DNA from 2 places in the Metabacillus sp. B2-18 genome. Region 2 is predicted to be linked to the other one. Evidence: a T-box and tRNA genes for the amino acid it is inferred to sense, from the RefSeq annotation. Region 2 holds a T-box; the other holds one or more tRNA genes.
The links. The T-box of region 2 lies ahead of tyrS (tyrosine--tRNA ligase). A T-box ahead of a tRNA ligase gene usually reads a tRNA of that ligase, here a tRNA-Tyr.

Region 1 (3,913 bases), 2.0 Mb from region 2:
AAAATGGGGAGATTATTTTTGTCAGAGCAAGTGTTTTATGAACTTCACATCGGGAATATTACTAGGAGGGAGATGATAAAATGAAAGTAGATCATAAGCCTAACTACATTGATATACAATTTGGCCATCATGAAATTATAATTAACGAACGCTATGAATTTTTCTATAACCTTAATGATGTGTTTATCGCCCTATGCTTTCTGGTTGGAAGTGTGCTCTTTCTTTGGGATTCCTTTGAAACATATGCTATTTGGATGTTTATCGTGGGTAGTGGACTATTCTTAATTAGACCTATGATTAAATTCATCAAACGATTTCACTTGAAAAAGGTTCGTAATAACTGAGTATTAGTTATAGGACTAGATCATTATATTTTGTAATGATCATTAACATATTTGGATGGAAGCAGCTATGTTTGGTTATTGTTCTTTGACAATCTTGTTCCCTCTTTAACAGCACAAAAAAGACAAGACGTTATTCATTGTCTTGTCTTTTACTATTGTATTAAGTAATGATTGTGTTTTGATACCAGTGGTCGGGGTCGAACCGACACTCCCGAAGGAACACGATTTTGAGTCGTGCGCGTCTGCCAATTCCGCCACACTGGCAAAGGATTAAGTCCACAATAATGGTGCCGAGGACCGGAATCGAACCGGTACGGTAGTCACCTACCGCAGGATTTTAAGTCCTGTGCGTCTGCCAGTTCCGCCACCCCGGCAAGGGTGTTAAAAAATGGAGGCGGCAACCGGATTTGAACCGGTGATAAAGGTTTTGCAGACCTCTGCCTTACCACTTGGCTATGCCGCCATCACTAAAACTAAAGCGGAAGACGGGATTCGAACCCGCGACCCCCACCTTGGCAAGGTGGTGTTCTACCACTGAACTACTTCCGCATCTTACTTTATCTATATGGTTTAGCCTATGCAATAGAACTAAAAAGTGTTAATAAAAAGTGGCTGGGCTAGCTGGATTCGAACCAACGCATGTCGCAGTCAAAGTGCGATGCCTTACCGCTTGGCTATAGCCCACTGAATTAGCTTCAAGAATAGGCTTCCTTGAATATGCTACATAAATCATAATCGCGAAATATCGTCGACATCCATGTGCTTTTCTGCATTTATAATTACTAAGCAATCATGTCTGATATATATAAATGGGGCGACTGATGGGAATCGAACCCACGAATGTCGGAACCACAATCCGATGCGTTAACCACTTCGCCACAATCGCCATCAAGTTTTTATAATTGGCAGGGGCAGTAGGAATCGAACCCACACCAAAGGTTTTGGAGACCTCTATTCTACCGTTAAACTATGCCCCTATAAATGGTGGAGGGGGGCAGATTCGAACTGCCGAACCCTAAGGAGCGGATTTACAGTCCGCCGCGTTTAGCCACTTCGCTACCCCTCCATATATGAGAGTGCCGGCGAGAGGACTTGAACCCCCAACCTACTGATTACAAGTCAGTTGCTCTACCAATTGAGCTACACCGGCGTCATTATAGATGTATATTAAGTTCAATCTTACTTACCAGTCACCCAAATCTCAGAGAGATTATTCAAGTAGCAGCTCGATTTGTGTGCTGAAGCAAAAGCTTCGAAGCATATTCGATCGTGCTCTACCAATTGAGCTACACCGGCGTTAAATTTAATTTAAAATAAATAAAAGGTGGCTCGGGACGGAATCGAACCGCCGACACATGGATTTTCAGTCCATTGCTCTACCAACTGAGCTACCGAGCCAATATAGTTTACGGCTTCCGCTAAGCTTCGAATCTCTTCGTCAGCTCTCTCACTCACATCCTCACGTATAGTCATACGCTCCAGTGCTCGTTCACTTGCTTCCTCGACCTTCTCGCTTATCGAAACCCTTTTACTCTATACTTAGAGATAGAGCAAATATTAATCTAACTAATAAAATAATGGCGGTCCGGACGGGACTCGAACCCGCGACCTCCTGCGTGACAGGCAGGCATTCTAACCAACTGAACTACCGGACCATTTTGGTTGCGGGGACAGGATTTGAACCTGCGACCTTCGGGTTATGAGCCCGACGAGCTACCAGACTGCTCCACCCCGCGATAATAAATATGGTGGAGGATGACGGGATCGAACCGCCGACCCCCTGCTTGTAAGGCAGGTGCTCTCCCAGCTGAGCTAATCCTCCAAAATAATACATAATTTATGAATTTCATTAAGGTTAGTTATTTTCGCTAGAGCGAAAAAACTATGGTGACCCATACGGGATTCGAACCCGTGTTACCGCCGTGAAAGGGCGGTGTCTTAACCGCTTGACCAATGGGCCATATTATATTTAAAATAGTGGCGGAGAGCAAGGGATTTGAACCCTTGAGACAGCTTACACCGCCTACACGATTTCCAATCGTGCTCCTTCGGCCACTCGGACAGCTCTCCAAAATGGCTCCGCAGGTAGGACTCGAACCTACGACCGATCGGTTAACAGCCGATAGCTCTACCACTGAGCTACTGCGGAATAATCCAAAGCCTGGCAACGTCCTACTCTCACAGGGGGAAACCCCCAACTACCATCGGCGCTGAAGAGCTTAACTTCCGTGTTCGGCATGGGAACGGGTGTGACCTCTTCGCCATCATTACCAGACAATGTGACAAAAACTATTATACTAAATTAGAAGAAGATTTCAAGTGTTTTTTTCACTTTCATATTCCTTCAAAACTAGATAACGATTCACAATTCAATTCACTACTGAGTTTAACGTTCTTACATGTCCAGCTCCAGAAGCTAAATCCTACGGTAATTTCACTCTCTCGAAGAAGTCAAAGAACGACTTCATCTCGATCGCTCCAATTCCCTATGGATTTGAACGAGCTTCTTCCGTTTTTCTATTTAGGTTAAGTCCTCGATCGATTAGTATCAGTCAGCTCCACACGTCACCGCGCTTCCACCTCTGACCTATCAACCTGATCATCTTTCAGGGATCTTACTCACTAATGTGATGGGAAATCTCATCTTGAGGGGGGCTTCATGCTTAGATGCTTTCAGCACTTATCCCTTCCGCACATAGCTACCCAGCTATGCCTTTGGCAAGACAACTGGTACACCAGCGGTGCGTCCATCCCGGTCCTCTCGTACTAAGGACAGCTCCTCTCAAATTTCCTACGCCCACGACGGATAGGGACCGAACTGTCTCACGACGTTCTGAACCCAGCTCGCGTACCGCTTTAATGGGCGAACAGCCCAACCCTTGGGACCGACTACAGCCCCAGGATGCGATGAGCCGACATCGAGGTGCCAAACCTCCCCGTCGATGTGGACTCTTGGGGGAGATAAGCCTGTTATCCCCGGGGTAGCTTTTATCCGTTGAGCGATGGCCCTTCCATGCGGAACCACCGGATCACTAAGCCCGACTTTCGTCCCTGCTCGACTTGTAGGTCTCGCAGTCAAGCTCCCTTGTGCCTTTACACTCTACGAATGATTTCCAACCATTCTGAGGGAACCTTTGGGCGCCTCCGTTACATTTTAGGAGGCGACCGCCCCAGTCAAACTGCCCACCTGACACTGTCTCCCAGCCCGATCAGGGCTGTGGGTTAGAATTTCAATACAGCCAGGGTAGTATCCCACCGACGCCTCCACCGAAGCTAGCGCTCCGGCTTCTCAGGCTCCTACCTATCCTGTACAAGCTGTACCAAAATTCAATATCAGGCTACAGTAAAGCTCCACGGGGTCTTTCCGTCCTGTCGCGGGTAACCTGCATCTTCACAGGTACTATAATTTCACCGAGTCTCTCGTTGAGACAGTGCCCAGATCGTTACGCCTTTCGTGCGGGTCGGAACTTACCCGACAAGGAATTTCGCTACCTTAGGACCGTTATAGTTACGGCCGCCGTTTACTGGGGCTTCGGTTCAAAGCTTCGCTTGCGCTAACCTCTCCCCTT
Region 2 (3,913 bases):
AGTGAAGCAATTCCGTAATCTTCTTCAGTTAGCGTACTAAAGCCCATCTTTTCCAAGTAAGAAACTGGATTTTGATTCATAATCTCCATGTAGGTTTTAGCAGCTGGAACGTTGTAAGAATATTTTAATGCTGTTCTAGCACTAGTTAAGCCATGATAGCCTCCACCGTAGTTCTTTGGTTTCCACGAACCAGTCATTGGAACATCGGCAATAACTGTCCCAGGTTGAGATTTACCAAGCTCCATAGAAGGAGCATAAACGAGCAATGGCTTCATCGTTGAACCATTTGGACGCAGGGCATCAGTTGCATGATTTAGATTTTCTCGATTAAAGTCACGCCCACCAACAAAACTGATGATTTTTCCAGTAGTATTTTCAATTAAAACACCACCAACCTCAACAGGTTCTTGCACAGTAATGGTTTCTCCAGTATCCGGATCTTTTACCTTTTCAGGCTTATCACTGCCGTAATACCCATATTCATCAACCACTTCTTGCATTTTATCGTAAATCTCTTTGTTAATTGTTGTGTGAATTCGATATCCTTGTTGTCTAAGGTCCTTATCTGCTAAAGAACGATATTGTGCCTGTAAGTCATCATCTTTTTTAATTTCTTCTTCTGTATATCCATCTTTTTCTGCAAGTTTGAGCATAATGATGTCAATTGCACGGTCTTCAACCTCATATGTTAAATATGGGTAGCGTTCAATAGAAGATGGTTTCTTTTGTGTTAAGTTAGCGCGGATGTCATACGTAAGTGCCTCTTCATATTCTTCTTTCGTAATAAAGCCACCAGTATACATACGGCTTAGTACAGTTTTCATTCGATTAATACCAGGCTCAAGACTGTTCTTTACTGCCCCGCCATCATTTGAGAATGGTGTATATCCGAATGGACTTTGTGGTAATCCAGCAATAAATGCAGCTTGTGGAATACTTAAATCTTTTGCTTCAACACCAAATATTCCTTTGGCAGCTGCTTGAACACCTGCAATATTTTTTCCATTTGAATTACGACCAAAATCTGCTACATTTAAATAAGCTTCAATGATTTCATCTTTCTCAAAGAATTTTTCTAGTCGTAAAGCTAACAGAATTTCTTTTGCTTTTCTGTCAAAAGATACTTCATTTGTTAATATTTGATTTTTGATCAATTGTTGTGTGAGTGTACTTCCACCTGTTTGTACAGATGCATTTGTAAACTCTTGAAAAAGCGCGCGCATGATCGCTTTTGGAACGACACCATGATGTTCATAGAAAAGTTCGTCCTCTGTTGCAACAACAGCATTTATAACATGTTTTGAAACATTCTCCAGCTTTACTTCCTCTCGCTCGATGTCGGCATTTAATTTACCTAAGTAGACGTTTTCATCGAAATAAATGAGAGAAGTTTCTTCATAGTTGTATATATCATTTCTCATGTTTTCGTATGAACGAATGGGCTCGTCTTTTACAAGCGAAGCAAAATACCCGGCACCTACACCTCCTGCAAAGCATATACCAATAAGTCCTATAATAAGAAATAATAAAAGTAGATTTCCAATGACGTTATATGATATCCGGAGACCTTTGGCAATATCTTTGTTAAAAGGTGAGAAACGCCTTTGTTTTTCATCCTTTTTGCTCATATATGCATTCCCCCCAAATCTTATTTATTATAACATAATAAGATAAAAAATTTGTATGCTTTTGTCATGAAAGGAGATGATGGTTATTTAACCAGTTGACATTCTATTTCCTTTATGGTTAAAATTGCTTGTAATTAGTATATGGAATAGCAAAGATTGGATTCAGTAATGGGTGTCTCACTGTTATAGAGAGCTGATGGTTGGTGTAAATCAGTACAAAGATTCTCCATGAATTACGTCCATGAGCTTCTTTTTTGAACAGGGATTAGTAAACCTAAGTAGGAAAAGACGGTTTTTACCGTTATTTAGCCGAGTGAGGATTATGAAAATAAATCCTAAGTAGGGTGGTACCGCGATTTTTTCGCCCCTTCAGTGATGAAGGGGCTTTTTGCTGTTTACCTTACAATAAAATATAAAGGAGGACCAAAGATGAGTGATTTATTAAAGGACTTACAATTTAGAGGGTTAGTTAATCAAGTAACAGATGAAGAGGGCTTGGCAAAAGCTTTGGAAGAAGGAGAGATTAGCCTATATTCAGGATTTGACCCAACAGCAGATAGCCTTCATATTGGTCATTTACTGCCAGTCTTAACTCTTCGTCGTTTTCAATTACATGGACATCATCCAATAGCGCTAGTTGGAGGAGCTACTGGACTTATCGGTGATCCTAGTGGTAAAAAGGCTGAGCGTACCTTAAACACTTCTGATATTGTTCAGAACTGGTCTGACCGAATTAAAGGGCAGCTTTCAAGATTTTTGGACTTTGAGTTAGATAAAAATCCAGCTGTAATCGTTAATAACTTTGATTGGATTGGCAGCTTAGATGTTATTTCATTCCTACGTGATGTGGGGAAAAACTTCGGGATCAACTATATGCTTGCAAAAGATTCAGTACAAACTCGTATTGAGTCTGGTATTTCATTCACAGAATTTAGTTACATGATTTTACAATCTTACGACTTTTTAAAGTTATACCAAAATAATAACTGTAAACTACAAATCGGAGGTAGTGATCAGTGGGGAAATATTACAGCAGGCTTAGAATTAATCCGTAAGTCAGAGGAAGACTCAAAGGCTTTTGGATTAACGATTCCTTTAGTTACTAAGGCAGATGGAACGAAATTCGGTAAAACAGAAGGTGGAGCAATTTGGTTGGATGCCGAAAAAACATCACCTTACGAGTTTTACCAATTCTGGATTAATACGGATGATCGAGATGTTATTAAATACATTAAGTACTTCACATTTCTTACTCAACAAGAGATTGAAGATCTTGAAAATGAGGTGGCAAATGCACCAGAAAAACGTGCGGCTCAAAAGGCTCTTGCCGAAGAAGTGACAAAAATGGTGCATGGTGAAGATTCTTTAAAACAAGCAATCAAGATTTCACAGGCTTTATTTAGTGGTGAAATCAAAGAATTAACAAGTCAAGAGATCTTAGAAGGTTTTAAAGATGTTCCATCAACAGAAATTTCTTCAGAGGAAATAGGATTAATTGATTTGCTTATAGAAGCGAAAATTTCTCCATCGAAGCGCCAAGCTCGTGAAGATCTATCGAATGGTGCAATCTATATCAATGGTGAACGTGTTCAAGATTTAACGAAAGTTATTTCAGATGAAGATAAAATTGACGGGAAGTTTACTGTTATTCGCAGAGGGAAAAAGAAATACTTCCTTATTCGTTATACCAGGTAAAGCGAGAAGAGAATGAATCTAAGGATTTGTTCTCTTTTTTCTTTCAAATGTTTATTTGATCAATATAAAAAACCTATACCAATTGGTATAGGTTTTTTCAAAACTATTAACGAGAGTAGAACTCAACGATAAGAGCTTCGTTAATTTCAGCAGGTAATTCAGAACGCTCAGGTAAGCGAGTGAAAGTACCTTCTAATTTATCTGCGTCGAAAGTTAGGTAGTCAGGTACGAAGTTGCTTACTTCGATTGCTTCCTTAACGATGTCAAGGTTGCGAGATTTTTCACGTAAAGTGATCGTTTGACCAGGTTTTAATTGGTATGATGGGATATCAACACGTCCGCCATCAACCATGATATGACCGTGGTTAACTAATTGACGAGCTTGACGGCGAGTACGAGCTAAACCTAAACGGTATACTACGTTATCAAGACGAGAATCAAGAAGAATCATGAAGTTCTCACCATGTTTACCAGCCATTTTACCAGCTTTATCAAATAAGTTACGGAATTGGCGCTCATTTACACCATACATATGACGAAGCTTTTGCTTCTCTTGTAATTGTAATCCGTACTCAGAGATTTTTTTGCGT

Region 1: it encodes a tRNA-Tyr, which carries the amino acid that the T-box ahead of tyrS (tyrosine--tRNA ligase) is inferred to sense. The anticodon was not compared.

The regions. Positions count from the first base shown of each region.
Region 1 is NZ_CP088245.1:584,794-588,706, reverse strand. Features, by position in the region: gene LPC09_RS03110 (YrhK family protein) at 81-344, shown strand; tRNA gene LPC09_RS03105 (tRNA-Leu) at 527-608, opposite strand; tRNA gene LPC09_RS03100 (tRNA-Leu) at 630-718, opposite strand; tRNA gene LPC09_RS03095 (tRNA-Cys) at 734-807, opposite strand; tRNA gene LPC09_RS03090 (tRNA-Gly) at 822-893, opposite strand; tRNA gene LPC09_RS03085 (tRNA-Gln) at 954-1,028, opposite strand; tRNA gene LPC09_RS03080 (tRNA-His) at 1,155-1,230, opposite strand; tRNA gene LPC09_RS03075 (tRNA-Trp) at 1,248-1,321, opposite strand; tRNA gene LPC09_RS03070 (tRNA-Tyr) at 1,327-1,410, opposite strand; tRNA gene LPC09_RS03065 (tRNA-Thr) at 1,422-1,494, opposite strand; tRNA gene LPC09_RS03060 (tRNA-Phe) at 1,670-1,742, opposite strand; tRNA gene LPC09_RS03055 (tRNA-Asp) at 1,923-1,999, opposite strand; tRNA gene LPC09_RS03050 (tRNA-Met) at 2,004-2,080, opposite strand; tRNA gene LPC09_RS03045 (tRNA-Val) at 2,091-2,166, opposite strand; tRNA gene LPC09_RS03040 (tRNA-Glu) at 2,230-2,304, opposite strand; tRNA gene LPC09_RS03035 (tRNA-Ser) at 2,323-2,414, opposite strand; tRNA gene LPC09_RS03030 (tRNA-Asn) at 2,419-2,493, opposite strand; rRNA gene rrf (5S ribosomal RNA) at 2,504-2,619, opposite strand; rRNA gene LPC09_RS03020 (23S ribosomal RNA) at 2,867-3,913, opposite strand, start outside.
Region 2 is NZ_CP088245.1:3,754,699-3,758,611, reverse strand. Features, by position in the region: gene LPC09_RS19065 (transglycosylase domain-containing protein) at 1-1,628, opposite strand, end outside; T-box leader at 1,772-2,000, shown strand; gene tyrS (tyrosine--tRNA ligase) at 2,058-3,323, shown strand; gene rpsD (30S ribosomal protein S4) at 3,430-3,913, opposite strand, start outside.